DNA from 3 places in the Streptomyces sp. M92 genome. Region 1 is predicted to be linked to each of the others. Evidence: riboswitches for the same ligand, from Rfam matches in the RefSeq annotation. Region 1 holds a riboswitch; each other region holds the start of a gene.

Region 1 (10,074 bases):
GGGACGTACCGGCCTGGCTCACCTTTTCGAGCACCTCATGTTCCAGGGCTCCGCCCAGGTCAAGGGCAACGGTCACTTCGAACTGGTGCAGGGCGCCGGCGGCTCGCTCAACGGCACCACCAGCTTCGAGCGCACCAACTACTTCGAGACCATGCCCGCCCACCAGCTGGAGCTCGCCCTCTGGCTGGAGGCCGACCGCATGGGCTCCCTGCTGGCCGCCCTGGACGACGAGTCCATGGAGAACCAGCGCGACGTCGTCAAGAACGAGCGCCGCCAGCGCTACGACAACGTCCCCTACGGCACCGCCTTCGAGAAGCTCACCGCCCTCGCCTACCCGGAGGGCCACCCCTACCACCACACACCGATCGGCTCGATGGCCGACCTGGACGCGGCGACCCTGGAGGACGCGCGGGCGTTCTTCCGCACCTACTACGCGCCGAACAACGCGGTGCTGTCCGTCGTCGGTGACATCGACCCCGAGCAGACGCTCGCCTGGATCGAGAAGTACTTCGGCTCCATCGCCTCGCACGACGGCAAGCAGCCCCCGCGGGACGGCTCGCTGCCGGACGTCATGGGCGGGCAGCTGCGCGAGGTCGTCGAGGAGGAGGTCCCGGCCCGAGCCCTGATGGCGGCCTACCGCCTGCCGGAGGACGGCACGCGCGCGTGCGACGCGGCCGACCTGGCCCTCACCGTCCTGGGCGGCGGCGAGTCCTCCCGCCTCTACAACCGGCTGGTGCGCCGCGACCGCACGGCCGTCGCCGCCGGGTTCGGCCTGCTGCGGCTCGCCGGAGCGCCCTCCCTGGGGTGGCTGGACGTGAAGACGTCCGGTGACGTCGAGGTGCCGGTCATCGAGACCGCCATCGACGAGGAGCTCGCCCGGTTCGCCGAGGAGGGCCCCACGGCCGAGGAGATGGAGCGCGCCCAGGCGCAGCTGGAGCGCGAGTGGCTGGACCGCCTGGGCACCGTCGCCGGCCGCGCCGACGAACTGTGCCGGTACGCCGTCCTGTTCGGCGACCCCCAACTCGCCCTCACCGCCGTGCAGCGGGTGCTCGAGGTGACGGCCGAGGAGGTCCAGGAGGTCGCCAAGGCCCGCCTGCGCCCCGACAACCGCGCGGTGCTCGTCTATGAGCCCACCGCCCCCGCCGACGAGACCGCCGCCGACGCGGACGACGCCACCGACGACAACGAGGAGGCGGCCAAGTGACCGAGCTCGCCACCATGGACTTCCACCCCCAGCCGCAGGGCGGCGAGCCCAAGCCGTGGGCGTTCCCCGCCCCTGAGCGCGGCAGCCTCGACAACGGCCTCACCGTGCTGCACTGCCACCGGCCCGGCCAGCAGGTCGTCGCCGTGGAGGTGCTCCTCGACGCGCCCCTGGACGCCGAGCCCGCCGGACTCGACGGCGTCGCCACCATCATGGCGCGCGCCTTCTCGGAGGGCACCGACAAGCACTCCGCCGAGGAGTTCGCCGCCGAGCTGGAGCGCTGCGGCGCCACCCTCGACGCGCACGCCGACCACCCCGGCGTCCGGCTGAGCCTGGAGGTGCCCGCTTCGCGCCTCGCCAAGGCGCTCGGCCTGCTCGCCGACGCCCTCAGGGCGCCCGCGTTCGCGGACGGCGAAGTCGAACGCCTGGTCCGCAACCGGCTCGACGAGATCCCGCACGAGCTGGCCAACCCGGCCCGCCGCGCGGCCAAGGAGCTCTCCAAGGAGCTGTTCCCGGCCGGTTCGCGCGTGTCGCGCCCCCGCCAGGGCACCGAGGAGACGGTGGCGAACGTCGACTCCGCCGCCGTACGGGCCTTCTACGAGAAGCACGTGCGCCCCGCCACGGCCACCGCGGTCGTCGTCGGCGACCTCACCGGTGTCGACCTCGGCGCGCTGCTCGGCGACACTCTGGGCGCGTGGACCGGCTCCGCCGCCGAACCGCGCCCCGTGCCGCCGGTGACCGCCGACGACCGGGGCCGGGTCGTCATCGTGGACCGCCCCGGCGCCGTCCAGACGCAGCTGCTGATCGGCCGCACCGGTGCCGACCGGCACGACCGCGTCTGGCCCGCACAGGTCCTCGGCACCTACTGCCTCGGCGGCACCCTCACCTCCCGCCTGGACCGCGTGCTGCGCGAGGAGAAGGGCTACACCTACGGCGTGCGGGCGTTCGGGCAGGTCCTGCTCTCCGCGCCCGACGGCACCGGTGCCGCGATGCTCGCCATCAGCGGCTCCGTCGACACCCCCAACACCGGCCCGGCGCTGCAGGACCTGTGGACGGTGCTGCGCACGCTCGCGGAGGGCGGACTCACCGACGCCGAGCGCGACGTCGCCGTGCAGAACCTGGTGGGCGTGGCGCCGCTGAAGTACGAGACGGCGGCGGCCGTGGCGAGCACGCTGGCCGATCAGGTCGAGCAGCACCTGCCCGACGACTACCAGGCCGCGCTCTACCGTCAACTCGCCGCCACCGGCACCGTGGAGGCCACGGCGGCGGTCGTGAACGCGTTCCCGGTGGACCGCCTGGTGACGGTACTCGTCGGCGACGCCGCACAGATCAAGGCGCCCGTCGAGGCCCTCGGCATCGGTGAAGTCACCGTGGTGCCGGCCGAGTAGCGCCGCGCGCGTGGTGGCCCTGGTGACCTGAGTGTCACCAGGGCCACCGTTTGTCCGAATTGAGGGAGAGACGGCCCGTCTGCCCTGTGGCATGCGCTACAAAAAGCTTGTTGCGTTTGAGGATTGAAGGCAGCCGCGCTTAGCGTCTTCCGGGCTGTTCGTCAGGCAGTACGCCGCACCCGCGGCACCGGACAGTCATCGCCGAGTCCCCGTACGGCGCGAGCCAGGGGAGCCGGGGACCCACCGCAGTCCCTGGGGTGAATCGGGCGCCCGCGCGTGCAGCGAGGGGGTCCGTAGGAGACCTTCCACCTCCGAACCCGTCAGCTAACCCGGTAGGCGAGAGGGAAGGAAAGGACCAGCCTCTACATGGCGTTCACGCGCGCCACCGGGAAGCACCGCCGTCCCAGCCGGATGCACCGCACCACCGCCCGCGCGGCGGGCGTCGCGGCCCTCGCCACCACCGGCGTCGTCGGCACCCTCGCCGCACCGGCGCTCGCCGCCGAGCCCGAGGCGGAGCAGACCGGGATCACCCCGGTCGTCTCCATCGGCGACTCCGTAGCCGACGAGATCGACGCCCAGGCCGCCGCCCAGGAGCAGGCCGCCCAGCTTGCCGCCGCCCGCGAGGCGGCCCAGGAGGCCGCGCGCGAGCGGGCCGCCGAAGCGGCAGAGGAGGCGCGCCAGGCCAAGGAGCGCGCCGCGCGGGAGGCCGAACGCAAGCGCCTCAACACCTTCGTGTCGCCGATCACCGCCTCGTACGTCTCCACCGCCTACCAGGCCGGCAGCTCCCTGTGGTCCTCCGGCAGCCACACCGGGATCGACTTCCACGCCTCCACCGGCACCACCGTGCACGCCGTCGGCGTCGGCACCGTGGTCGAGGCCGGCTGGGGCGGGGCGTACGGCAACCAGGTCGTGATCAAGATGCACGACGGCACGTACACGCAGTACGGGCACCTGTCGTCCATCGGCGTCTCGGTGGGCCAGTCGGTCTCCGCCGGCCAGCAGATCGGCCTCTCCGGTGCCACCGGCAACGTCACCGGGCCGCACCTGCACTTCGAGGCCCGCACGGGCGTCGAGTACGGCTCGGACATCGACCCCGTCGCCTATCTCCGCTCCCACGGCGTGAACGTCTGACGACGGACCGCGGACGGCAGGATTCTGGAAAGGCCCCGGCTCCCCGAGCCGGGGCCTTTCCCATTTCCGCGTGCGGTCCGGGGGCCATGACCGCTGTCCAAAAAACATCCATGAAATCCGGCCTGCCGTCGGAATGTCCGCCCGACTGGCCTAGAGTCACTGAATACATGTCAGTCGTCGACGTTTTCACGGGGATCAAGGCGGAGGTCGGGCATGCGTATTCCGGCGCACTCGGTGTGTACGGCGATCCGGGACGACATCGTCGCCGGTGTCCACGGGCGCGGCGGCCGCCTCACCGAGGAACTGCTCGCCCGCCGCTACGGAGTCTCCCGCGTCCCCGTCCGCGAGGCCCTGCGCACGCTGGAGGCCGAGGGCTTCGTGGTGACCCGGCGGCACGCGGGCGCGTGCGTCGCGGAACCCACCGAGCAGGAGGCCGCCGACCTGCTGGAGACCCGCGCCCTCCTGGAGCCCCTGGGCGCCGCACGGGCCGCCCGGCGCCGCACCGAGGCCCACCTCAAGGTGCTGCGCGGGCTGGTCAGGCTCGGTCAGGGCCGTGCCGGGCAGGGGCACGGTGAGGATCTGCGGGCACTGGACGGATGGTTCCACGACACCCTCGTCCAGGCCGCCGGCAGCCCCTCCCTGGCGGCCCTGCTGACCCAGCTGCGCCGGAAGATCGCCTGGATGTACGCCGCGGCGACGCCCGCCGATCCGGTGGGTTGCTGGGCGGAGCACGGCGCGATCACCGACGCGGTGGCCCGTGGCGACGCCGAGCGTGCGCGGGCGCTCATGGCGCTGCACACCGAGCGGTCCGCTCCCGCGTACCGGCTGCGGTTCGCCCCCGGGGGCGAGCGGACGGAGCACGTGAGGAATTCGCAACGTGCCGTAAACACGGCGAGTCTGCGGTATTAACACGCGGTCCGTATACAAGAGGTATTGGCCGGGGGGTTTTCTCCCCTGTCTCCGAATGCCCTCGAAAAGCAGCACCGCGGTCCGTCAAGAGGGAAGAAGAGGGAAGAAGAGAAAAAGGAAAAGCCCGCCCGGTGCTCCGGGCGGGCCGTTCGGCATTGCTCTTTCCGTCGGTCAGACGGTCTCGGGAAGCTCCTCGAGGCCCTCGGAGACCAGCTTCGCCAGCCGGTCCAGGGCGGCGTCCGCGCCATCGGCGTCGGAGGCGAGGACGATCTCCTCGCCACCCTGGGCGCCGAGGCCGAGGACGGCCAGCATGGAGGCCGCGTTGACGGGGGAACCGTCGGCCTTGGCGATCGTGACCGGGACGCCTGTGGCCGTGGCGGCTCGGACGAAGATGGAGGCGGGGCGGGCGTGGAGGCCCTCGGCCCAGCCGACGTTGACGCGGCGCTCAGCCATGTGATGCTGCCCTTCAGGTGTTCAAGGTTTCATGTTGTCTAGACCAGTCTTGTCTAGACCAGTTTCCCACATCGTGAAGCGTGCCGGGACGGCACCGTGCGCCGCCCCGCGTGATCGTCGGACCGCGGCCTCGGCCCGACCTTCCGTCCTCCACAGACTGCCTCGCGCCGTTGTCGTACGCGAGCCGTACTCTGGGGCCCATGCAGACCTCGTCGGACCGGCACGAGTATCCCGCCCACTGGGAGGCCGACGTGGTGCTGCGTGACGGCGGCACCGCGCGCGTCCGCCCCATCACCGTTGATGACGCCGAGCGCCTGGTCAGCTTCTACGAGCAGGTCTCCGACGAGTCGAAGTACTACCGCTTCTTCGCGCCGTACCCTCGCCTGTCCGCCAAGGACGTCCACCGCTTCACGCACCACGACTTTGTGGACCGGGTGGGACTCGCGGCCACCGTCGGCGGCGAGTTCATCGCCACCGTACGCTACGACCGGATCGGCGCCGGCGGAACGCCCGCCACCGCACCCGCCGACGAGGCCGAGGTCGCCTTCCTCGTCCAGGACGCCCACCAGGGGCGCGGCGTCGCCTCCGCGCTGCTGGAGCACATCGCCGCCGTCGCCCGGGAGCGCGGCATCCGCCGCTTCGCCGCCGAGGTGCTGCCCGCCAACACCAAGATGATCAAGGTGTTCATGGACGCCGGGTACACCCAGAAGCGCAGTTTCGAGGACGGCGTGGTCCGCCTGGAGTTCGGCCTCGAACCGACCGACCGCTCGCTGGCCGTGCAGTACGCGCGCGAGCAGCGCGCGGAGGCGCGCTCCGTGCAGCGGCTGCTGAGGCCCGGCTCGGTCGCGGTCGTCGGCACCGGCCGCACGCCGGGGGGAGTCGGCCGCAGCATCCTCGGCAACATCCGGGCCGCGGGCTACACCGGTCGGCTGTACGCCGTGAACAAGGCCTTCCCCGAGGACCGGGAGGAGATCGACGGGGTGCCCGCGTGCCGTTCGGTGCGCGACATCGACGGGCCGGTCGACCTCGCCGTCGTCACCGTCCCCGCCGAGCGTGTCCCCGAGGTCGTCACCGAGTGCGGCGAGCACGGTGTGCAGGGCCTGGTGGTGATCTCCGCCGGATACGCCGACAGCGGCCCCGAGGGACGCGAACGCCAGCGCGCCCTCGTGCGGCAGGCGCGCACGTACGGCATGCGGATCATCGGGCCCAACGCCTTCGGGATCATCAACACCTCCGCGGACGTGCGGCTGAACGCCTCGCTCGCCCCCGAGACGCCCCGCCCCGGCCGGATCGGCCTGTTCGCCCAGTCCGGCGCCATCGGCATCGCCCTGCTCTCCCGGCTGCACCGGCGCGGCGGCGGGGTCACCGGCGTCACCGGCGTGTCGACCTTCGTCTCCTCCGGCAACCGGGCCGACGTCTCCGGCAACGACGTCCTCCAGTACTGGTACGACGACCCGGAGACCGACGTCGCGCTGATGTACCTGGAGTCCATCGGCAACCCCCGCAAGTTCACCCGCCTCGCCCGGCGCACGGCGGCCGTCAAACCCCTGGTCGTGGTGCAGGGGGCCCGGCACGGGGGCGTGGCACCGCAGGGACACGCCGTGCGGGGGACGCGGCTCCCGCACGCGACGGTCTCCGCGCTGCTCAGGCAGGCCGGCGTGATCCGCGTCGACACGATCACCGACCTGGTCGACGCGGGGCTGCTGCTCGCCCGCCAGCCGCTGCCTTCCGGGCCGAGGGTGGCCATCCTGGGGAACTCCGAGTCCCTGGGCCTGCTGACATACGACGCGTGTCTCTCCGAGGGGCTGCGTCCGCACCCCCCGCTGGACCTGACGACGGCCGCCTCGGCGGACGACTTCCACGCGGCCCTGTCCCGGGCCCTGGCCGACGACGCGTGCGACGCCGTGGTGGTGACCGCGATCCCGACGGTGGGGGAGGGGTCGGCGGGGGACGCCGCGCTGGCGGCGGCCCTGAGGTCGGCGGCCGCCACGGTGCCGGCCAAGCCGGTCCTGGTGGTCCACGTGGAACTGGGCGGCCTGGCGGAGGCCCTCTCGGCGGCGGCGAGCACCGCACCGCAGGCGCTCCAGCCGACGGAACCGCAGCCGGCGCCTGCGGAGCCCGGGGGTGGCGATCCCACGGGCCCCCGGAGCGGTGAGCCCTACGAACCCCGGACCACTGACTCCTCGGGCCCGGGGGCCGCGGGGCCGGGTGAGCCTGGGGCCACCGCGTCGTCGGGCACGCGGCTCGAAAGGTCGTCGGGCTGGCCGGCCTCCGCGTCCCCGCATCCGCAGGCCTCCGCGTCCCCGGATCCGCAGGCCTCCGCGTCCCCGGATCCGCAGGCCTCCGCGCCCACGGCCCCCCGGACGACTGACCACACGACCCCGCAGCCCGCCGGGCTCACCGAGTCCCGGAGCACCGCGTCGACGGACCCTCGCCCCCGCCACCCGGCGCCCACCGCCGAACCCCGGACCGCCGCTTTCGACACGCCCGCCGCCCCGTCCGACAGGTCGCAGCCGCCCACCCCGGCCGCGCCCGGCACCGGCACTGTTCCGGAGGACGCTGATCCGCGCGGCACCCGCCTCATCCCCGCCTACCCCGCCGCCGAACGCGCCGTCCGGGCCCTCGCCCACGCCGTCGCCTACGGTCAGTGGCGGCGCGATGCCGCCGACCCCGGCAAGGTGCCGGAGTACGAGGACATCGACGAGAAGGGCGCCGCCGGACTGATCGCCGGGCACCTCGCGCGCGGGCAGGGACTCGCCCTCGGCGACGCGGAGGCCTGCGAGCTGCTCGGCAGGTACGGCATCCACGTCCACCGCGCCCTTCCCGCCCCCACCCCCGAAGACGCGGTCGCCGCCGCACGCGCCATCGGCTACCCCGTCGCCCTCAAGGCCACCGCCCCGCACCTGCGCCACCGCGCCGACCTGGGCGGCGTACGTCTCGACCTGGCGGACGAGGAGCAACTGCGCCGGGCTTACGCCGAGTTGACCGAGCTGTTCGGGACGCCCGCGGAGCTGCGCCCGGTGGTGCAGGGCATGGCTCCGCGCGGTGTCGACACCGTCGTACGGGCGGTCATCGACCCGGCGGCCGGCGCCGCGCTCTCCTTCGGGCTCGCCGGGGCGGCCACCCAGCTGCTCGGCGACATGGCCCACCGGCTGGTCCCGGTCACCGACCGCGAGGCGAAAACGCTCATCCGCTCGATCCGCACGGCACCCCTCCTCTTCGGCTGGCGAGGATCGGCCCCGGTGGACTCCGCCGCCCTGGAAGAGCTGCTGCTGCGGGTATCCCGGCTGGTCGACGACCACCCGGAGGTCGTCGCGGTCACCCTGGAACCGGTCGTCGTGGCCCCGCGCGGCCTGAGCGTCCTCAGCGCCTCCGTCCGCCTCGCGCCCCCTCCCGCCAGGGACGATCTCGGCCCGCGTACCCTGCCCGCGTACTGACCGCGCACCGTCCGGGACGGGTGCCGCACAGGCGTCCCGCGCAGTCAGTGGGCCCCCGTAGGATGGACGGCATGGCCAAGACCAGTACGACGACCCAGGGGCTGCGAGCGGCGATCGAGCGCAGCGGCTACTACCCGGCCCTCGTGGCCGAGGCGGTGGAGGCTGCCGTGGGCGGCGAGCCCGTGCGGTCGTACCTGGTCCACCAGGAGACGACGTTCGACCAGAACGAGGTGCGCCGGCACGTGACCGTGCTCGTGCTCACCGGCAACCGCTTCATCGTCAGCCACACCGACGAGCAGGCCGCCGACGACACCTCCCCGACGCCGTACGCCACGACGTCCACCGAGTCCGTCAAGCTCGGCCGGATCTCGTCCATCGTCGTCAGCCGCGTGGTCGCCAACCCGGAGCAGTACAAGCCGGGCACCCTGCCCCGCGAGATCGTGCTCACCATCGGCTGGGGCGCCGTCTCCCGCCTCGACCTGGAGCCCGCCGCCTGCGGCGACCCCAACTGCGAGGCCGACCACGGCTACACCGGCAGCTCGACCGCCGACGACCTGAGCCTGCGCGTCAGCGAGGCCGGGGACGGCCCGGAGACGGTGCGCCAGGCGCTCGCCTTCGCGCAGGCCCTTTCCGAGGCGACGGCGGATTCGCGCTGATGGTCCAGCCCGCCGCCTGGGACACCGACCCGGAACCGCTCCCCGTCGACTCCGCCCCCGTACCCGAGTACGGCAGCGGATCCCTCGCCGACCTGCTGCCCACCCTGGCCGCCGGCCTCGGCGTCCCCGGCACGACGGCGGGCATCACCGAGCTGACCCCCGCCGACCGCAACTGCGTGTTCCTCATCGACGGCCTCGGCTGGGAGCAACTGCGCGCCCACCCCGAGGACGCCCCCTTCATGAGCTCGCTGCTCAGCAGCTCACGCGGCGGCACCGGACGTCCGATCACCGCCGGCTACCCGGCGACCACCGCGACCTCCCTAGCCTCCGTCGGCACCGGCCTGCCACCGGGCGCCCACGGCCTGCCCGGATACACGGTGCGCAATCCGGACACCGGCGAGCTGATGAACCAGCTGCGCTGGCAGCCGTGGACCGTGCCGGGCGCCTGGCAGCCGTACCCCACCGTCTTCGAACTCGCCCACCGCGCGGGAGTGCACGCCGCCCAGGTCTCCTCCCCGACCTTCGCGAACACCCCGCTGACCAAGGTCGCGCTCAGCGGCGGCGCGTTCCACGGCCGGCTGTCCGGCGAGGACCGCATGGACCTCGCCGCCGAGCAGCTGGCCGGCGCCGACCGCGCCCTCGTCTACACGTACTACGCCGAGGTCGACGGCGCCGGACACCGCTTCGGCGTCGACTCCGACACCTGGCGCGGCCAGCTCGCCCACGTCGACCGGCTCGTCCAGCGCCTCGCCGAGCAGCTGCCGCCGCGCAGCGCCCTGTACGTCACCGCCGACCACGGCATGATCGACGTGCCCTTCGACGAGGACCACCGCATCGACTTCGACGAGGACTGGGAGCTGAAGGCGGGCGTCGCCCTCCTCGGCGGCGAGGGCCGCGCC
Region 2 (10,074 bases), 920 kb from region 1:
GGGTCCGGGCGGTGCCCCCGGGGTTCTGGAAGACGCCGTCGCGGAAGTTCGGCGAGCGGCGGATGCGCGCCATGCGCGCGCCGGTGGGCTCCGCGCCGAAGGCCGCGGGCAGCGGCAGGCGGAGCCCCTGGTTCGGGGAGCGGAAACCGGCCACGGTACCTCCAGGTGAAGTGGATCGGGCTCTCCATTGTCGTCTCGTGCGACTCTCGCCCGACGTCACTCGAACGACCGATGTCACATCCGTGTTCCCTGCGTCCGTCGTACCGGTGTGGGCGCCCCGCAGGAGCGCCCGGAAGCGCACGGCACGACCGACGGACAGGAAGGTGGCCCCCATGGCCCGCGTATCGCTCACCCCGCCCCGCACGATCTTCTTCCGCGTGATGGAGTGGTACTCCCGGCGGACGTACGGCAAGGTCCTGGACCCCGGCAAGGCGCTCGCCCACAATCCGCGGGTGCTCTGGGGCGACCTGCGCTTCGAGCAGTCCGTCGCCAAGTGGAAGAGGCTGGACTCCGACCTGAAGGCGCTCGCCGTGATGGCCTCGGCCGCCTCGATCGGCTGCTCGTGGTGCATGGACTTCGGATACTGGGAGAACGCCGAGCGCGGCATGGACCGGCGCAAGCTCCACGACGTGCCGGTGTGGCGGGACAGTGACGTCTACACGCCGCTGGAGCGGGACGTCATGGAGTACGCCGAGGCGATGACGGCGACGCCGCCGACGGTCGGCGACGAACTCGCCGCCCGGCTGCGCACGGCGCTGGGCGAGCCGGCGTTCGTGGAGCTGACCGCCATGGTCGCCGTCGAGAACCTGCGCTCCCGTATCAACGCGGCGCTCGATCTGACCAGCCAGGGATTCAGGGACTCGTGCGAGGTGCCCGGCGCGAGGCCCACGGACGCGGCCGCCCCGGCGACGGCGGACTGAGCCTCCCGGCGGCTTTCGCCGCAGGTCCGGGCACCTGTATAGGGTGACGGGCGTGGGGAGAGTCCGGTTGAGTGTGGCGCAGCGGCGCGAGGAGCTGCTGTGTGCGGCCGTGGAGCAGATATCGGCGCGGGGCGTGGCGGCGTTGCGGATCGCCGACGTGGCCGCCGCGCTCGGGGTCAGCAACGCGCTGGTGCTCTACCACTTCTCCACGAAGGAGAAGCTCGTCGCCGCCGCGTTCACGCACGCCGCCCAGGACGATCTCGCGCGCCTGCACAAGCTGCTCGGACGGCGCACGTCGGCGCTGCGCCGGCTGCGGGCGGCCGTGCGGTGGTACGCCCCGACCGGGCAGGCCAAGGGCTGGCGGCTGTGGATCGAGGGCTGGGCGGCGGCGCTGCGCGAACCCGCGTTGCGGGAGGTCACCCGGGACCTGGACCGGCAGTGGAAGGCGGCGCTCTCGGGGGTCATCGCCGAGGGCGTGGCCGCCGGGGAGTTCCGGTGCGCGGATCCCGACGGCGCCGCCCTGCGCCTGACCGCCTTCCTCGACGGACTGGCCGTGCAGCTGACGTCGTACGCGGGAGCGGTGCCCCGGGCCCGGGCCCGCGAGTGGACGGACGAGGCGCTCGCGCGGGAGCTGGGCCTGGCCCGGGAGACGGTGACGGCGTCGGGAGGCCGAGGCCGTTCCGGCGGATCGGGCCGCGGGGACGCGGCGGCTCCCCGTCAGCGCCGGTGAGGCGGAGCCGGAGCGTCCGTGCCGCATGGCCGGGAGTGGCGTCTGCCGGGCCCCACGTCCTCGGTACGGCCGCCGCACAGACCCCGGGTTCCGGCCCCGCCCGTGAAGTCTCGCCGTTTTCCGGCGGGTGCGTCAGGCCACCGACGCGATCCGCATCTTGATGTCGTCCGCCGACAGCGTCCCCTTGGCGCTCACGTGGTCGCCCGAGGACTCGCCGCGCAGCCGGCGTCCGATCCACGGCACCAGGTACTCGCGGGCCCAGTGCACGTCGTCCCTCCGGACGTCCAGGGTGCCGCGGGGCGGCAGCGGCGGCCAGGGCTGGTCCGGGTCGGCGGGGACGGGCAGGCCGAGGACCTGGCCGGCGCGCAGCGCCACCCGCGTGTGGCCCTCCGGCGACAGGTGCAGCCGGTCGGCGTCCCACGCCCTGCGGTCCTGGACCGTGCGCAGCGACCACAGGTCGAGCACGGGGCAGCCGTAGCGGTCGGCGACGGCACGGACGTGTCCGTTGTACGTGGCGATCTTGCCGCGCAGGTGCTTGAGGACGGGCACCCCGCGGGTGTCGAATCCGGTCGTCACCAGGACGGTGCCCGCGACGGCGGTCAGCGCGGCCACCGCCCGCTCGAACCGCTCGGCCACCTCGTCGGGGTCGGTGCCGGGCCGGATGATGTCGTTGCCGCCGGCGCAGAACGAGACCAGGTCCGGCGCGAGTTCGACGGCCCGCGGCACCTGCTCGGCCACGATCTGGTCGAGCAGCCTGCCGCGTACGGCGAGGTTCGTGTACGTGAAGTCGCCCTCGGGGCGCCGGTCCGCGAGCAGTACGGCGAACCGGTCGGCCCAGCCGACGAACGCCCCGTCGGGGCCGGGGTCGCCGACGCCCTCGGTGAAGCTGTCCCCCACCGCCACGTACGACCCGATCACTGTTCTGCTGTCACTCTTCGAATCGTCTGCCACATCGGCCCATCATTCACCTCGGAATGTGACCTACGCGACCGTAGGAAAGGGTTGACGGCCGGTGAGAAACACCACGCCTAAAGTGTTCACCAATTCAGGAATACGTCGGCGGACGGACGGGCCGGAGTGCGGACAGGCCGAAGGCCGGACCCGGGGATCCGGGTCCGGCCTTCGGTGGCGCGGGGCCGCGCCGGAACGGCTGTCAGAGAGAGACGCCGTGCGAGCGCAGGTACGCGATCGGGTCCACGTCCGAGCCGTAGTCCGGGGTGGTGCGGATCTCGAAGTGCAGGTGCGGGCCGGTCACGTTGCCGGTGGCGCCCGACAGGCCGATCTGCTGACCCGCCGTCACGGACTGACCGGCCGAGACGGAGAGGGAGGACAGGTGGGCGTACTGGGCGTAGTGGCCGTCGGCGAGCTGGATGACGACCTGGTTGCCGTAGGCGCCGCCCCAGCCGGCGGAGACGACGGTGCCCGCGCCGACGGCCTTGAGGGAGGTGCCGGTCGGCACGACGAAGTCGGTGCCGGTGTGGTAGCCGCTGGACCACATGCTGCCCGACTGGTGGTACGGGGTGCCGATGGTGCCGCTCGGGACCGGCGAGGTGAAGCCGCTGGTGGTGCCGGCGGACTGGGTGCTCGTGCCGGAGGAGCCGGAGTCCGAGGAGGCCTTCCCGGCGTCCGAGGACTTCTCGGCCTCGGCCGACTCGGTCTTCTCGGCGGACGGCTTCTGCTCGGTCTGGGCGGGCTTCTCGGCAGCGGGCCGCTCGGCCTTGGCGGCCTGTCCGCCGAGCGTGAGCTCCAGGCCCGGGTGGATCAGCGACGGGTCGGACCCGACGGCCTCGCGGTTGTCCGCGTAGAGCTTCTTCCAGCCGCCGTCGACGTCCTGCTCGTCGGCGATCTTCGAGAGGTAGTCACCGCTCTTCACGGTGTACGTGCGCGAGTCGGAGTTCTTCTCGGCGGCGGCCTTCTTCGCCGACGTCGGAACGGACTGCACGGCCTGCTCGGAGACGGACTGAGCGGGGGCGGCCTGGGCGCCGGCGGCACCCATCAGCGGGAGCGCCAGCGCGGCGCCGCCGGTTCCGGCGACGGCGATGGCACGGGTCAGGCGCATGGCCTTGGTACGGCGGTGCTTACCCTTCGCGGGCATGGCGAATTCCTCTCCGGCGCCTGCGAGGTGAGCTGTCGGGTTCGGGCTGGAGATGCCCGGCCGCGCCGAGACGCGGCTTTACCCCAAGCCGTTCCGGGAACCGGAACAGGCGGTGTTACCTGTGGGTCCCCCGCTCCTGCCGTGTACGGGTGGTGGATGAATGCGGGCTCCGGTCGGCGGCAGGATTAGGCGTCCGTCCGGATCGGTGGTGAACGTAAGGGACCAAGACGCACAGGGACAAGCGAGGGGTTCCGTCGACGGGTGTTCCGGTTGATCCATTACCGGGAGCGGCCGTCACACTCCGTCGATTCCCGAGGAGCCGTTTCCCGTGAACGGCCCTGGAAACCAGCTGGATTACGTGAACATGACGGGCAACGCACCGTCACGGATATGACGCTGCTCACGCGTGTCTCCCTCAGCCCCTTTTATTCCGGACCGAGTTGGGATTAAGGCTCTATTTCGGGCAGAAGGCCCAGACGTGGCCCAGTCGGTTCACTTCGCCCCTGCGTCTCCGCACCGTGCCGTATCGTCGAGTGGCACCCGTCGGCGAGTGGCGCAGGCGGGGCGGAGTGGGAGGAGCCCCCGTGACGCAGCAGGTGCCGTCGACCGAACCCGAGCTGGCCGGGGTGCGCAACTTCCGCGACGTGGGCGGGCTGCCGACCGTGGACGGACGGAGGGTGCGGCAGGGGGTGCTGTTCCGCAGCGGCCACCTCGCGCACGCCACCGGGGAGGACGCCGCGTTCCTGTCCTCGCTGGGTCTGCACACGATCTTCGACTTCCGCAACGCCGCCGACCAGAAGCTCGACGGCCCGGACGTCGAGCTTCCGGGCGTGCGCAATGTGAACCTGCCGCTGAGCGACCCGGCCGACGGCGCCGAGTTCTGGAAAATGGTCCGCGACGGCGACCTCGACCAGCTGCGCGAGATCCTCGCGGACGGCAAGGGCGCCCAGCGAATGATCGACTCGTACCGCATGATCATCAAGGAGCGCACGGCGGAGCACTCCCGGGTGCTGCACGCGCTCGCCGAGGACAGCGTCCCCGCCCTGATGCACTGCGCGGCCGGCAAGGACCGCGCGGGCCTGTCGATCGCGGTCACGCTGCTCGCCCTCGGCGTCGAGCGCGACGCCGTCGCCGAGGACTACCTGAAGTCGAACGCCACGCACCGCCGCTACAAGGTGCGCCGCAGCAGCACCGCCGCCTCCGCCTACTCCCCCGAGGTCATGGAGCTGCTCAGCCCCCTCTTCGACGCCCGCGCCGAGTACCTGGCGGCGGCCTTCGAGACCGTCGAGCAGACCTGGGGCGGCGTCGACGCCTACCTGGAGAAGGGCCTGCGGATCACTCCGCAGACCCGGGAGCGGCTGCGCGAGCGGATGCTGGACTGAGGCGGCCACTCACCCGCTGTTGGCACCCACCTCGAAGAGCAGGTAGATGAAGGCCGCCAGCACGTGCCCCACGACGAGGTAGATGAAGAGCCGCACCCAGACCGCGCGCGGCCACTTTTCCTGCATGTTCATGATGTCTCTCCAGGGAAGGGGTGGCCCGGCGTGGTGGCCGGTCCCAGGCACAGCGCCGCCGTCGGGCTCTGGAGCAGCGTGTGGACGAAGAGGAGGTCGACCCCGTCGGCGTCCCGGGCGGCGATGCGGTGCGGGGTCAGCGAGTCGAAGTGCGCGCTGTCGCCCGGGCCGAGCCGGTGCACCGCGTCCCCGAGCCGGAGTCGCAGCCGGCCCCGCAGGACGTGGATCCACTCCTCGCCCGGGTGCACCCGCACGATGTCGCCCTGGGAGCCGTGCGGCACGTGCACGCGCAGGGCCTGCATGCCGCGGCCGGCCCCACCGGCCTGCCAGTACGTCCAGCCGCCGGCGAAGGTCGGTTCCATGGCGTCGGCCCGCACGACCGCCTCCCGGTCCGCGGCCGTCTCGCCGAGCAGCTCCGAGACGGTCGTACCGTAGACACGGGCGAGGGACAGGAGCATCGGCAGCGAGGGCTGGCGCTGCCCGGTCTCCAGCCGGGAGAGGTGCGCGGGCGACAGCCCGGCGGCACGGGCCGCGGCCTCCAGGGTGAGGGCGGCCCGGCGCCGCAGGGCCCGCAGCTGCGGCGCCACGACGGACACCGCATCGGCCGGGGGACCGGACTCGTGGGAGGTCATGCCTCCCATTCAGCCCGAACATTGCCCGGCAGGCAATTTTCTTGCCTGTGAGGCAAAGAGCCTCGGGCGGCGCTTCCGCCGCGGCCCCCTAACGGTTGGCGACCGCCTGCTTGACCAGCGTCTTGCCGAAGTCCCACATCAGGCCGCCGCCGTTGTGCGCGTCCTCCATCACCTCGGTGAAGGCGTCCACGAACCGGTCCGCGTCCGCCATGTCGATGATCAGGGGCGGGATCAGTTTGATCACCTCCAGATGGTCGCCGGACACCTGGGTCAGGATGTGGTGGCGCTGGAGCAACGGCACCACGACCATCTGCGCGAAGAGCCCCTTCCGGGCCGCCTGGAGCATCGTCCAGCGGCTGCGCAGCTTCAGGGACCGGGGCCGGCCGAACTCGATGCCGATCATCAGCCCCCGGCCCCGGACGTCGGCGAGCAGCTCGTAGCGGTCCACCAGCGCCGCGAGCCGGGACTTCAGCCGCTCACCGACCGCGGCGGCGTTCGCGACGATCTCCTCGTTCTCCATCACGGACAGGACCGCGAGCCCGGCGGCCATGGCCTGCGCGTTGGACCCGAAGCTCGCCGAGTGGACCTGGACCCGGTCCATCGAGGAGTACACCTTCTGGAAGATCCAGTCCTTGCCCAGCGTGGCCCCCACGGGCACGTACCCGCCGGACAGCGCCTTGGCCACGCACACCAGGTCCGGCTCGACGCCGTCCTCGTGCTGGAAGGCGTAGAACCTCCCGGTCCGGCCCAGCCCCGTCTGCACCTCGTCGGCGATCAGCAGGGCCTTGTGCCGGTGCAGCAGTTCCTGCGCGGCGCGCAGATAACCGGGCGGTGCCTCGTGCACGCCCTTGCCCTGCACGGGTTCCACGATCAGCGCGGCCACGTCGCCCTTCTTCAGCTCCCGCGCCAGTGCGTCCACGTCCCCGAGCGGGACGGAGGTGTCGGGCAGCAGCGGTGCGAAGCCGTCGCGGAAGCTGTCCTCGCCGTTGACGGAGAGCGAACCGGTGGTCAGTCCGTGGAAGGCGTGCGCGCAGTACAGGATCCTCGGTCTGCCGGTCGCGTACCGGGCGAACTTCAGCGCGGTCTCCACCGCCTCCGTGCCGCTGTTGCCGAAGAAGACGCGGTCCAGGTGGGGACTGTACGACAGCAGCTTCTCGGCCAGCAGTCCGGGCAGCGGCGGGCAGTCGAAGCGGGTCAGGTCGGCGAGCGAGGCGTCGAGGACGTCGTGCAGTGCCTTGCGGACGACGGGGTGGTGGCGGCCCAGGCCCATCACCGCGAACCCGGCGAGCATGTCCAGGTAGTCGTTGCCGTCCGCGTCCCAGAAGTGCGCGCCCTCGGCCCGCTCGTAGACCTTGTCGAAGCCGATGGTGCGCAGCATGCGCGGCTGCTGGTGGTTGAGGTACTTGCCGTGCAGCTCGTACCGTTCGGCTCCGCGCTCGGCCAGGAGCGCGGTGAGGTCGAACTCCTTGGTCATTCAGTTCTCTCCTTGCACTGGCATGGCGGTGGGGCCGTGACCGGTCTGTCCGGCGACGGCCAGGCTCGCGCCGATCCGGCCGGCGATCTCGACCGGGGTGAGACCGATGTCGGCGAGCACCTCGGCGCGCTTGGCGTGCGCGAGGAACTGCTCGGGGATACCGAAGCGGCGCACGGGTACGTCGACCTCGGCGTCCCCGAGCGCCAGCGCCACCGCCGAACCCACCCCGGCGGCCCGGCTGTTGTCCTCGACGACGGCCACCAGGCGGTGCCGGGCGGCCAGGGGCGCGAGCGCCGGGTCGACGGGTTTGACCCAGCGCGGGTCGACGACGGTGCAGCCGATGCCGCGGGCCTCGAGCAGCTCGGCGGCCCGGAGGCACACGGGCGCCATCACCCCGACGGCCACGAGCAGCACCTCGGGGCGGTCGGCGGTGTGCAGGACGTCCAGGCCGCCGATCCGGTCCACGGCCGGTACGGCCGGACCGACGGACTCCTTCGGGAAGCGCACCAGGGTCGGCGCGTCGTCGACGGCGACCGCCTCGCGCAGCTGGGCACGCAGCTGGTCGGCGTCGCGCGGCGCGGCGATGCGCAGCCCCGGGACGACCTGGAGGACCGACATGTCCCACATGCCGTTGTGCGAGGGCCCGTCGGCGCCGGTGACGCCGGCCCGGTCCAGGACGAAGGTGACGCCGCAGCGGTGCAGGGCCACGTCCATCAGGAGCTGGTCGAAGGCGCGGTTGAGGAAGGTGGCGTAGACGGCGACGACCGGGTGGAGGCCGCCGGTGGCGAGGCCTGCCGCGGAGACGGCGGCGTGCTGTTCGGCGATGCCGACGTCCCAGACCCGGTCGGGGAACCGCTCGGCGAAGGGGCCGAGGCCGACCGGGTGCAGCATCGCCGCGGTGATCGCCACGACGTCGTCGCGCTCCTCGCCGATCCGCACGATCTCCTCGCCGAACACCGAGGTCCAGGACGGCGCGTCGGAGGGGGTCAGCGGCGCGCAGGTCAGCGGGTCCATGGCGCCGACGGTGTGGAAGTGGTCCGCCTCGTCGCGCAGCGCGGGCTCGTAGCCGCGGCCCTTCTCCGTGAGGCAGTGGACCAGTACGGGCCCGTGGAAGCGCTTCGCGCGCCGCAGCGCCGACTCGACCGCCCCGGTGTCGTGTCCGTCGATGGGCCCGACGTACTTCAGCCCCAGGTCCTCGAAGAGTCCCTGCGGGGCGAAGGCGTCCTTGAAGCCCTTCTTCGCGCCGTGCAGGGCCTCGTAGACGGTGTTGCCGACCACCGGCGTGCGCTGGAGCACGTCCTTGCCCCAGGCCAGCATCCGCTCGTAGCCGTCGGTGGTGCGCAGGGTCGCCAGGTGGTTGGCGAGACCGCCGATGGTCGGCGCGTAGGAGCGCTCGTTGTCGTTGACGACGATGATCAGCGGCCGGTCCCGGGCCGCCGCGATGTTGTTCAGCGCCTCCCACGCCATGCCGCCGGTGAGGGCGCCGTCACCGATGACGGCGACGACGTGCCCCCGCTCCCCGCGCACCTGGCGGGCCTTGGCGAGGCCGTCGGCCCAGCCGAGGACGGTGGAGGCGTGACTGTTCTCGATGACGTCGTGCTCGGACTCCTCGCGCGAGGGATAGCCGGACAGCCCGCCCTTGCCGCGCAGCTTGGAGAAGTCCTGACGTCCGGTCAGGAGCTTGTGCACGTAGCTCTGGTGGCCGGTGTCCCACAGGATGCGGTCGGCCGGTGACTCGAAGACCCGGTGCAGGGCGACGGTCAGTTCCACCACCCCCAGGTTCGGGCCGAGATGTCCACCGGTGCGGGCGACCGCGTGCACCAGGAAGTCCCGTACCTCGTCGGACAGTTCGCCGAGTTCCGCCTCGGACAGCGCCTTCAGGTCGCGTGGTCCCCGGATGTTCTCCAGCATCGTCACGTTCGGGCCCCCTTCGGTCCGTGCTGTTCAGCTCACGGTGACGGCCGGCTCCCCCGACGCGCCGTCCTTCTCCATCTGCTCGGCGATCCGGGCCGCCTCGTCGATCAGCGTCTCGACGATCTTCGACTCGGGGACGGTCCTGACGACCTCGCCCCTGACGAAGATCTGGCCCTTGCCGTTGCCGGAGGCGACGCCGAGGTCGGCCTCGCGGGCCTCGCCGGGGCCGTTGACGACACAGCCCATGACGGCCACGCGCAGCGGGACCTCCATACCCTCCAGGCCGGCCGTCACCTCGTCGGCGAGCTTGTACACGTCGACCTGGGCGCGACCGCAGGACGGGCACGAGACGATCTCCAGTCGGCGCTGCCTGAGCCCCAGCGACTGGAGGATCTGGAGCCCGACCTTGACCTCCTCGGCGGGCGGCGCGCTGAGCGACACCCTGATGGTGTCGCCGATGCCCTGCGAGAGCAGCGCGCCGAAGGCGACGGCCGACTTGACGGTGCCCTGGAAGGCCGGGCCGGCCTCGGTGACGCCGAGGTGGAGGGGATAGTCGCACCGGGCGGCGAGCTGCCGGTAGGCCTCGATCATGACGACCGGGTCGTTGTGCTTGACGGAGATCTTGAGCTCGCGGAAGTCGTGCTCCTCGAAGAGCGACGCCTCCCACAGGGCCGACTCGACCAGCGCCTGTGGGGTCGCCTTGCCGTACTTCTCCAGCAGGCGCCGGTCCAGGGAACCGGCGTTCACGCCGATGCGGATCGGCGTGCCGTGGTCCTTGGCCGCCTTCGCGATCTC
Region 3 (10,074 bases), 3.6 Mb from region 1:
GGCCAGGCGCTCGGTCATCTCCTTCATCACGCCGTTCGCCTCCAGCGTGCCGATCGCGGAGGCCGCCTTCGGGCACGTCAGGTAGTACAGCGTGGGGAAGGGCGTGCCGTCGGGCAGCCGCGGCGCCGTCTCCACGACGTCCGGCTGGCCGCAGGGGCAGCGGTGGGCGATGGCGCGCAGGCCGCGCGGGGGGCGTCCGAGCTGCTGCTCGAACGCCTCGACGTCCGCGTCGGTGGGCTCGGTGCGCTCGGTGGTCGGCGGGGGAGTCTGCATGACTGTCTTCTGCTGGTCTTCCTGTTGAGTCACGGCCGGTGCGGTCGTTGCGCTGCCCGCACGGCTCACCGCCGGTCGGCGGCGGCGTCGGCCTTGTCGATGCCGTCCCACACGTTCCGGTACCAGGGACGGTCGGCGGCACCCGCCTCGGCGCGGGCCTGCCGGGCCGCGTCCGGGTCGACGACGATGAACCCCGTCTCCCCCGGCATCACGTAGTGCAGCCGCAGCCGGACCTGCTGCTCGGCGTAGGCGTCGTCCTGCCAGCGGGCCTTGAGGTCGCGCAGCTCCTCGACCCGCTCCCGGGTCTCCTGCTGCTGCCGCCGGAGGTCGGCGATCTCGGCGCGCTGGGCGACGTACTGCCGTATCGGGTAGGCGAGGGCGACGACGAGCGAGCAGAGCACCATCGCCAGCAGCGCGGCCCGGCCGGTCAGGCGGGAGCGGCGGGCCTGGCGCTTGGTCTGCGAGCGGTAGACCCGGGCCGCGGTCTGTTCCCCGATGATCCGGATCCTGGTCGCGGTGGAGAAACGGTCCCGGTCCTTCACCGCCATGTCTGTCCCCGCCTTCAGTCCACACGTGCGTACGTCCCCGCACACGGTACGGGACCGAGTACGGGGACGTACGTACGACGCTGCCTACAAGGGCGGTGCTCAGCCCTTGAAGCGGGGGAACGCGCTGCGGCCGGCGTACACCGCGGCGTCGTCGAGGATCTCCTCGATGCGCAGCAGCTGGTTGTACTTGGCGACGCGCTCGGAGCGGGCCGGGGCGCCGGTCTTGATCTGGCCGCAGTTGGTGGCGACGGCCAGGTCGGCGATGGTGACGTCCTCGGTCTCGCCGGAGCGGTGGGACATCATGCACTTGAAGCCGTTGCGCTGGGCCAGCTCCACGGCGTCCAGGGTCTCGGTCAGCGAACCGATCTGGTTGACCTTGACGAGGAGGGCGTTGGCGGCGTTCTCGTCGATGCCGCGGGCAAGGCGCTCCGGGTTGGTGACGAACAGGTCGTCGCCGACGAGCTGGACCTTGTCACCGAGCTTGTCGGTGATGGTCTTCCAGCCCTCCCAGTCGTCCTCGAACAGCGGGTCCTCGATGGAGACCAGCGGGTACGCGTCGACCAGCTCGGCGTAGTACTCGGTCATCTCGGCGGCGGAGCGCGTCTTGCCCTCGAAGGTGTAGGCGCCGTCCTTGTAGAACTCGGAGGCGGCCACGTCGAGCGCCAGGGCGATCTGCTCGCCGGGGGTGTAGCCGGCCTCCTTGATCGCCTCGAGGATGAGGTCGAGGGCCTCGCGGTTGGAGCCGAGGTTCGGGGCGAAGCCGCCCTCGTCGCCGAGGCCGGTGGCCAGGCCCTTGCTCTTCAGGACCTTCTTCAGGGTGTGGTAGACCTCGGCGCCCCAGCGCAGGGCCTCGGAGAAGGACTCCGCGCCGATCGGGGCGATCATGAACTCCTGGATGTCCACGTTGGAGTCGGCGTGCGAGCCGCCGTTCAGGATGTTCATCATCGGCACCGGCAGCAGGTGCGCGTTGGGGCCGCCCAGGTAGCGGAAGAGCGGCAGGTCGGACGCCTCGGAGGCGGCGTGGGCGACGGCGAGGGAGACGCCGAGGATGGCGTTGGCGCCCAGCGAGCCCTTGTTGTCGGTGGCGTCCAGGTCGAACATGGCCTGGTCGATCAGGCGCTGCTCGGTGGCGTCGTAGCCGACCAGCTCCGGGCCGATCTGCTCGATCACGGCGAGGACGGCCTTCTCGACGCCCTTGCCCAGGTAACGGCCGGCATCGCCGTCACGGAGTTCGATGGCCTCGAAGGCGCCGGTGGAGGCGCCGGAGGGAACGGCGGCACGACCCGTGCTGCCGTCGTCGAGGCCGACCTCGACCTCGACCGTGGGGTTGCCTCGGGAGTCCAGGATTTCCCGGGCTACGACGACGTCGATGGACGGCACGAGCATCTCCTTCTTCAATGTGACGCTTCGGTGTGACGCGCGGGTCCGAGGACCGCGGCGGCTCTGCGGGACCGAGCCTAACCGGCTCCGGGCGATCGGCCAGCCGATCGCCCACCCGCTGGACAGAACCGAGAGTAAATTGTTTCCGAACGGAACAAAGACGTTTCCGAAAATCCGTTCGGGATCACGGGTGATTCCGGGGCTGGATCCAGGGCTGGATCCAGGGCGCGAAAAACCCGCCCCGGTGCGTACGGGGGAACACGCACCGGGGCGGGAGTCACGGGGGCCGCCGCTTACTTCAGGTGCAGCTGCTGGCCCGGGTAGATCAGGTCGGCGTCGTCGACGATGTCGCCGTTCAGCTCGAACAGCTTCGCCCAGCCGCCCTTCACGTCGTGCTCCTCGGCGATCGAGCTGAGGGTGTCGCCCTTGACGACCTCGTACTCGCCGTCGCCCTTCTCGACCTTCTTGCCGGTCGGGGTGGTGACGGTCTTCTTCTCGGCGGGCTTGTCGGCCTTCGGCTCGGCGGCCGGACGCTCGTCGGAGCGGGAGGCCTTCTGCTCGGTGGAGCGCTCGGCGGTGGAGGCGCTGTCCTGGCTCTGCGAGGAGCCGCTGTCCTGGCTCTCGGAGCCGCCGCCGGTGTACGCGGCGTTCGACAGGCCGGTGCCGCAGACCGGCCAGGCACCCTTGCCCTGACCCGCGAGCACCTTCTCGGCGATCTCGATCTGCTGCGCCTTGGTCGCCTGGTCCGCGGTCGCGGCGTACTGCGTGCCGCCGTAGCCGGCCCAGGTGGAGGCGGAGAACTGCAGACCGCCGTAGTAACCGTTGCCGGTGTTGATGGACCAGTTGCCGCCGGACTCGCACTGCGCGACGGCGTCCCACTCGGACGCGGTGGCGGCGGAGGCGTTGCCGGCCGCCATCAGCGGGGCGGCGACGGCGGCACCGGTGACACCGGCGACGGCGACGATACGGGTGGCCTTGGACGGACGGCGGTGCTTGCCCTTGCCGGAAAACAGCATGGTTGATCCCCTCACCGACGCCTGCGAGGTGAGCTGTCGGGTTCGGGCCGGTTGAGTTGCCCGGCCGGGTCCCTCGCGGAACTCGGCTCCACCCCTAGCCGCTCCGGCTCAACTGCCCGGTGCGGCACTTACCTTGGTTCCCCCGCTCCTGCCTGCGGCGCTCGAAGCGACGACTGTTCCCGTGCGGCCGCTGGCAGGATTCGGCGTTGCGGCAGCCGGGGCCCGCGATGGCGAGCGGTCATGACCGTAGACACGCGCTCCGCGGATTTTCAAAGACGATCACGGCTTCTGAGACCTATCTCTCACGAGATCCAAAACGGACATAAAGTCTCTAACCGTGACGTGAACTCCCCCTACTTTTCGCCCGATTCGCCCGTGACCGTGAGCTTCTGACCGGGCAGGATGTGGTCCGGGTCGGAGCCGACGACGTCCTTGTTGCCGGCGTAGAGCGAACGCCACCCGCCGTCGAGGTCAAGGGAGTCGGCGATGCCCCAGAGACTGTCTCCGGAACGGACCGTGTAGGCGCCGTCCACGGCCTCCCGCGCCTCACCCTCACCGCGCGAGGCGTGCCGGCCCGAAGAGGCGTCCGCACGGCCGTCCGTACGGCCGCTCGCCGCACTCTCGTCGGCACTGTCGCCGCGGTGCCGCCCCGCACCGGACTCGCCACCGTCGGCGGCCGTCGACGCACCGTCACTCTGCCCCACCTTGTCCGTTCCATCGGCCTTGGTGGTTCCTGTGGACGGGCCGCCGGATTCCCGCGGGTCGGCACCCGCCGAGGAATCGGATTCGACGGAAGTGCCCGGCTTGGGCGTTTCGTCCTCACTGGTCGACGAGGGGTCAGAAGTCGGCGCGGGGGACGACGAAGGAGACGCCCCGGCGGCCGGTTCGGACGTCTCGCCCGAACCGGTCGAGCCGGACGGGTTCGTGGAACCGGACGGGTCGGCCGTGCCGGACGGGTCACTCGCCTCCGGGGCGGTGGGCGTCGGCGAGGGATCCGCGGTCCCCGACGAACCGTCACCGGCCGAACCGGTGCCGCCGTCCAGGACCCCCGAATCGTTGCCCAGTCCCGCGAGCAGACCACAGGTCGGCCAGGAGGCGATGCCCTGGTCCGCGTGTATGTTCTCGGCGACTCTGATCTGCTGCGAGCGGCTGGCCTGGTCGGCGCTGCGCGCGTACTCCAGGCCGCCGTACCGCTCCCAGGCCTCCTGGGAGATCTGGAGGCCGCCGTAGTACCCGTTGCCGCTGTTCTGGCTCCAGGCGCCGCCGGTCTCGCACTCGGCGACCCGGTCCCAGTTCGCGCCGTCGGCCGCGTGGGCGCCGGTGGCGCCGAGGAGGGGGATCGCGATGGCGGAGCCGGTCACTCCGGCGGCGACGACCAGGGCGGGAGCCTGGCGGGGGCGACGGTGACGACCGTTCCCGGAGAGCATGCGACGACCTTTCACGAGACAGCGGGGACCGCGCGGCGGTAACGCTCAGGCCACGCTGATCCGTGAACGTATAGGCAGATGATCGCTTGTCACAAGTTCATGCCGCGCAGATCACGTGAAGATCACAAAGTTGAGCGCGTGTCACTTTTACTTCGGGGGCGCACCATGACCCGCCGATGCCGCGACGGGTGTGAAGGACACGGGCAGGGTGCGCAGGCCTCGCATGATGAGACCGCCGCGCCAGCGCAGTTCACCGGGCTCCGCGGCGAGCCGGAGGTCCGGGAGGCGGGTGAGGAGCGTGGCGAGCGCGGTCTGTCCCTCCAGCCGGGCGAGCGGGGCCCCGAGGCAGTAGTGGATGCCGTGTCCGTACCCCAGGTGCTGGCTGTCCCGGCGGGCGAGGTCGAGGGTGTCCGGGTCCGTGAAGCGCTCCGGGTCCCGGTCGGCGGCGGCCAGGACGACGAGGACGGGGTCGCCGGGCGCGATGTCCTGCCCGCCGAGGGTGAGCGGCCGGGTGGCGAAGCGCCAGGTGGCCATCTCCACCGGGCCGTCGTAGCGCAGGAGTTCCTCGACGCCGGTCTCCAGCAGGCCCCGCTCGCCGGCGGCGAGGGACGCCTGCAGGCGGTCCCGCTGCTCGGGGTGGGTGAGCAGGGCGTACGTACCGTTGCCGATCAGGTTGACGGTGGTCTCGAAGCCGGCGAAGAGAAGGATGAAGGCCATCGCCGCGGCCTCGTTCTCGGTGAGGTGCTCGCCGTGGTCGGAGGCGCGGATGAGGCCGGAGATCAGGTCCTCGCCGGGGCCGGGCTCGGGCGGCAGCGCGGCCCGCTTGCGGTGGATGAGGTCGGCCAGATAGCCCCGCATCTTCTTCACCGACCGCGCGACCCCGCCCCGGGGGCCTCCCCCGTGACGGATCATCATGCCCGCCCAGTCCCGGAAGTCGTCCTGGTCCTCGCGGGGGACGCCGAGCAGGTCGCAGATGGCGTAGATGGGCAGCGGGAAGGCGAACTCGTGGATCAGGTCGGCGCTCCCGGTCCGCGCGAACCGGTCGATGAGGTCGTCCGCCAGCTCCTGCACCCGCGGCGCGAACTCCGCGACCCGGCGGGGTGTGAACGCCTTGCTGACCAGCCGGCGCAGCCGGGTGTGGTCCGGCGGGTCGATGTTCAGCAGGTGGGTCATCAGCTCGGCCTTCCGCTCCCCCGGAATGCCGGTCTTGCCCTTGGCGTGCGCGGGCTCGTCGTGGTGGGCCGGGTTCTTGGACAGCCGCGGGTCGGCGAGCGCCTGCCTGGCGTCCGCGTACCGGGTGACCAGCCAGGCCTCCACTCCGCTGGGCAGCCGGGTGCGGTGCACCGGGGCGTGCTCGCGCAGCCAGGCGTAGGCGGGGTAGGGGTCGGCGGCGAACTCCCAGGTGAACAGCTCGGGGGCCGGGGCGGGCGCGGGGCCGGTCATGCCTCCACCTCCCTGATCGCGTCCCGGTAGGCGCGGGCGGCCGCTCTCAGGGCCGCCTCGGGGTCCGTGCCCTCGGACTCGGCGCGGGCGGCGAGGGCGAGCAGTTCGTAGCCGATGCCCTCGCCGGAGGGCAGGGGGACCGGGAGGCCCGCGGTGCGGACCCGGGAGGCGAGCTTGGCGGCGAGGGCCAGGCCGGGCTGGCCGAGGGGGACGCCGTCGGTGACCGAGGCGCGCTGCTTCTCGTCCGCCTTGGTGCGCAGCCAGTGCTCCCTGACCTCCTCGGGGGTGGTCGCCGTGGCGTCGCCGAAGACGTGCGGGTGGCGGTGGACGAGTTTGTCGACGATGGTCGCGGCCACGTCGTCGACGGAGAACGGCGCGTCGAGGTCCTCCTCGGCGATGCGGGCGTGGAAGACGACCTGGAGGAGCACGTCGCCCAGTTCCTCGCGGAGCTCGTCGCGGTCGCCGTCCTCGATCGCCTCGACCAGTTCGTACGCCTCCTCGATCGCGTACTTGGCCAGGCCCTTGTGGGTGCGCTGCGAGGACCACGGGCACTCGACGCGGATGCGGTCCATGACCTGGACGAGGTCGAGCAGGCGGGCGCCGGGGAGGTCGTAGGAGGCCGGGAGCAGTTCCAGATCCGGCATGGAGAGGCGGCCGGAGCCCGCGAGGCGGGCCAGCCCGTCGGTGAGGGCGGGCTCGCCCTCACCGGTGGCGACGACGACCACGGTGTGCCCGCCGGCGCAGGCGGTGACCAGCTCCTCGGCGGCCGGGGCGGCCTCGTCGACCCGTATGCCGGCCTCGCGCAGATACGGCAGCTGCGGGTGGGCACCGTCGGCGCACAGGACGCGGTCGGCGGTGCGCAGGGCCTGCCAGGCGGGCCAGGACAGCAGGCCGGGGGCGACGCGGTGGCTGGTGGTGAGCAGGACGATGCGGCCGGGGTCGGGAGCGGTGCCGGGAGTGGTGTCGGCGCTGGTTGCGTTCACCTTCAGAACGTAACGCACGAGGCCGACCGCCCCCCGAGTTGTCCACAGGGGGCCGGGCCGGCCTTTCCACAGGGGTCGCGGGTGGCGCCCCGCGGGTGTCCGGCGTTCCGGAGGACCGTTACGCCGTCTGCTGGGTCTGTGCCGTCGTGATCTCCCGGACCCACGGGGTCTCGGTGTCGACGCGGCTGCTCTTGTGGACGTCCCAGTCGCCGTAGCGCGGGTTCAGGTCGATGTCGAGCTGGTCGGAGGCCTTCGCCAGGGCCTGCCAGAACTCGGGTCGGCTGGTGTCGGTGCCGAGGCTCTCGGCGAGCTTCTGGGCCTCCAGCTGGACGCGGAGGTTGTCGTCCAGGCGGTCGGGGGCCACGCCGTACTGCTGCAGCCAGAGCGTCTCGAGCTGCTCGGGGCCGCCGGCCTGCTCCTGAAGGCCCCCGCGCAGCTCCTGGACCTCCTTGCGGCTGACGGTCACGCCCGCGTTCTCGGCGGCCCGGTGCAGCACCCGGTCGAGGACCATGCCGTGCAGGGTGTCGCGGGTGAGGCTGCCGGTCCTGGCGAGGACCTGCTGGTACTGGGCGTCGTCGGGGACGGCGGCCCGCTGTGCGTCGCGCACCTCGTCGACCCGGTTCTCCAGCTGGGCGACGGTGATCCGCTGGTCGCCGACCACGGCGGCGGCTCCCGGGTGCGCGTCGTTGCCGCACGCGGTGAGCAGGGGCGCCGCGGCGGCGATCGCGGCGGTGAACAGGAGCGCGGTGCGACGGCGGCGGTGCAAGGGAACCTCCCGAGGAGATTGTGCGACGGTGCACAAAGTCTTGCGATGATCGATGGTAGGCAGTGGTACGGCTCTGGCCAACCCATTCGACCAACGATTCACCGGGACTTCGGGCACCGCCGCGCCCCGGCCGGGGTGGCGGCCGTCAGCCGCGTACCTGGCCGAGCCACTGCAGGGTGCGCCGGATCTCCGCCGCGAGCGGGTGGCCGGGGCCGTGCAGGCGCTCCACGTCGTGCAGCAGCCGGGCCAGCGTCTCGTGGGCGGCGGTGCGGTCGCCGAGGGCGAGGAGCAGGTGGCCGATGCGACGGCGGACGTCGTGGGCGAGGTCGGGGTCGCCGGCGACGTACTGGTTCTCGTAGTACGGCAGCAGCACCCGGTACTCGGCGAGGGCGGCGGCCGGTTCGCCGAGCTGTTCCAGGCACTGGGCGGCGTCGTAGCGGTGGCGCAGGGACTGTGGGTCGGCCTGGCCGGCCTCGGCGGCGCGCTCGTCGGCGAGGCGGCGCAGCTCGGGCAGGGCGCGCCGGTACTGGCCGTCGTCCATGAGGGTGGCCGCGTACTGCTTGCGCAGGGTGCGTACGACCGGGGAACGCTCGCCGTGCTGTTCGGCGGCGGCGGGCAGGATCGCGCCGAGGATGTCGACGGCCTGGGTGATGCGGCCCTCGCCGAGGAGGCGTTTGACGTCGTCCACGGCGCGGGCGACGTCCGGCTTGCCGGCCTCGGCGGCCGGCGGGGCGGGGGCGGGCTGGGGCGCGGGGGTGCGGGCGCGGTCGGGCCAGGGGGCGTGCGGGCGTACGAAGGGGCGGGTGGGGTCGAGGGGGCCGCCGGTGGGCACGCCGCGCGCGGGCAGTAGCGCCGCCAGGTGCTCGTAGACCTCCTGCGCGGAGGCGGGGCGGTGCTGCGGGTCCTTGGCGAGCAGGCGCAGGACCAGGATCTCGAGTGCCTCGGGGACCTCGGGGCGGACGCGGCGCACGGGCAGCGGCGGCTCGTACAGGTGCCGGTGGAGCACGCCGAGCGCCGTCGAGCCGGCGAACGGGACGTCGCCGCTGAGGAGTTCGTGCAGCAGGACGCCGAGTGCGTACAGGTCGGTGTACGGGCCGACGGCGCCGCCCATGGCCTGCTCGGGCGCCATGTAGGCGGGCGAGCCGATGGGGGTGCCGGTGTGGGTGAGGCGGGTGGTGTCGGCGTCCATGACGGAGGCGACGCCGAGGTCGAGGACGGTGACGGTGCCGTCCTGCTTCACCATCACGTTGCGCGGCTTGAGGTCGCGGTGGACGATCGGCACGGCGTGCACGGCGCTCAGTACGGCGCACAGCTGCGCGGCCACGGCGACCGCCCACTGCCAGGGGTAGGGGTCGTTCTCGGCGAGGTGGTCGGAGAGGTCGGCGCCGTCGACGTACTGCATCACGAGGAACAGCTCCTCGCCCTCGCTGCCCGCGTCGTGCACGGTGACCAGGCCGGGGTGGTCGACCTGTGCGGTCACCCGGCACTCGCGCACGAACCGGCGGCGCAGTTCGTCGGCCTCCTGGCCGGCCACCTTGTCGGGACGCAGCAGTTTCACCGCCACGCGCCGGTCGAGGCGCCCGTCGTAGGCCGTCCAGACCTGTCCCATGCCGCCCTGCCCGATGAGCGTGGCCAGTTCGTACCGGCCGGCGATGACGCGTCCCGCCGCCACGGTCACCTTCCGCCCTCGGGTCCGCGACCGCCGTGGCCGTCGCCCGTGCCGTCGTGCTGGCGCAGGTAGTCGCTGAGCTCGTCGAGCTCGGCGCGGACCTGGTCGATGCGGGCGGGGGCGGGGTGCTGGGGAGGCGGCGTGGGGGCGGGCGGCTGGGGAACGGGAGTGCGGGCCACCGCCGGTCCGGGCACGGGCGGCTGCGGCGGGGGCGGCTGAGGTACGGGTGTCTGGATCCCGGGGGGAGCGTGCCGCGGGTCCGGGCGCAGCGGGGACTGCGACGGGTGGGCGGGCGGGTACGGGCCGACGGCGGGCTGCGTCTGGGCGTAGTGCGGACCGGGAGCTGGGTACGGCTGGTGCCCGGGGTACGACTGGTGCCCGGGGTACGGCTGGTGGCCGTGGAACTGCGGCCGCGCGGCGTGCAGGCGTATGTCGGCCACGAGGAAGTGCGCACTGGCCGCCGCTCCGATGAGCAGCAGGGCGGCCATCGCGACGTCCCCCCGGCCGTCGGTCTCCGGCAGGGAGCCGACCACTGCGAGACAGCTGACGGACACCGGAAGGCTCAGCCA

The links. Region 1 has a riboswitch for cyclic di-AMP ahead of M6G08_RS17215 (M23 family metallopeptidase). Riboswitches for the same ligand answer to the same signal wherever they lie in the genome.
Region 2: it holds a riboswitch for cyclic di-AMP, as region 1 does, so the genes downstream of both, M6G08_RS21150 (M23 family metallopeptidase) here and M6G08_RS17215 (M23 family metallopeptidase) in region 1, are expected to answer to the same signal.
Region 3: it holds a riboswitch for cyclic di-AMP, as region 1 does, so the genes downstream of both, M6G08_RS33955 (LysM peptidoglycan-binding domain-containing protein) here and M6G08_RS17215 (M23 family metallopeptidase) in region 1, are expected to answer to the same signal.

The regions. Positions count from the first base shown of each region.
Region 1 covers NZ_CP101137.1:3,798,342-3,808,415, forward strand. Annotated here, with positions in the region: gene M6G08_RS17205 (M16 family metallopeptidase) at 1-1,204, shown strand, start outside; gene M6G08_RS17210 (M16 family metallopeptidase) at 1,201-2,589, shown strand; cyclic di-AMP (ydaO/yuaA leader) riboswitch at 2,779-2,943, shown strand; gene M6G08_RS17215 (M23 family metallopeptidase) at 2,956-3,720, shown strand; gene M6G08_RS17220 (GntR family transcriptional regulator) at 3,934-4,629, shown strand; gene M6G08_RS17225 (HPr family phosphocarrier protein) at 4,801-5,082, opposite strand; gene M6G08_RS17230 (bifunctional acetate--CoA ligase family protein/GNAT family N-acetyltransferase) at 5,283-8,519, shown strand; gene M6G08_RS17235 (DUF5998 family protein) at 8,582-9,175, shown strand; gene M6G08_RS17240 (alkaline phosphatase family protein) at 9,175-10,074, shown strand, end outside.
Region 2 covers NZ_CP101137.1:4,719,237-4,729,310, reverse strand. Annotated here, with positions in the region: gene M6G08_RS21170 (MBL fold metallo-hydrolase) at 1-154, opposite strand, end outside; gene M6G08_RS21165 (carboxymuconolactone decarboxylase family protein) at 333-920, shown strand; gene M6G08_RS21160 (TetR/AcrR family transcriptional regulator) at 973-1,650, shown strand; gene M6G08_RS21155 (SGNH/GDSL hydrolase family protein) at 1,783-2,568, opposite strand; gene M6G08_RS21150 (M23 family metallopeptidase) at 2,804-3,745, opposite strand; cyclic di-AMP (ydaO/yuaA leader) riboswitch at 3,748-3,907, opposite strand; gene M6G08_RS21145 (tyrosine-protein phosphatase) at 4,330-5,127, shown strand; gene M6G08_RS21140 (DUF6126 family protein) at 5,137-5,259, opposite strand; gene M6G08_RS21135 (helix-turn-helix domain-containing protein) at 5,256-5,891, opposite strand; gene M6G08_RS21130 (aspartate aminotransferase family protein) at 5,980-7,365, opposite strand; gene dxs (1-deoxy-D-xylulose-5-phosphate synthase) at 7,366-9,282, opposite strand; gene ispG (flavodoxin-dependent (E)-4-hydroxy-3-methylbut-2-enyl-diphosphate synthase) at 9,310-10,074, opposite strand, start outside.
Region 3 covers NZ_CP101137.1:7,360,632-7,370,705, forward strand. Annotated here, with positions in the region: gene M6G08_RS33940 (DUF501 domain-containing protein) at 1-273, opposite strand, end outside; gene M6G08_RS33945 (FtsB family cell division protein) at 339-821, opposite strand; gene eno (phosphopyruvate hydratase) at 921-2,201, opposite strand; gene M6G08_RS33955 (LysM peptidoglycan-binding domain-containing protein) at 2,495-3,217, opposite strand; cyclic di-AMP (ydaO/yuaA leader) riboswitch at 3,221-3,387, opposite strand; gene M6G08_RS33960 (transglycosylase family protein) at 3,571-4,644, opposite strand; gene M6G08_RS33965 (cytochrome P450 family protein) at 4,792-6,087, opposite strand; gene M6G08_RS33970 (nucleoside triphosphate pyrophosphohydrolase) at 6,084-7,070, opposite strand; gene M6G08_RS33975 (SurA N-terminal domain-containing protein) at 7,189-7,836, opposite strand; gene pkaE (serine/threonine protein kinase PkaE) at 7,982-9,472, opposite strand; gene M6G08_RS33985 (hypothetical protein) at 9,511-10,074, opposite strand, start outside.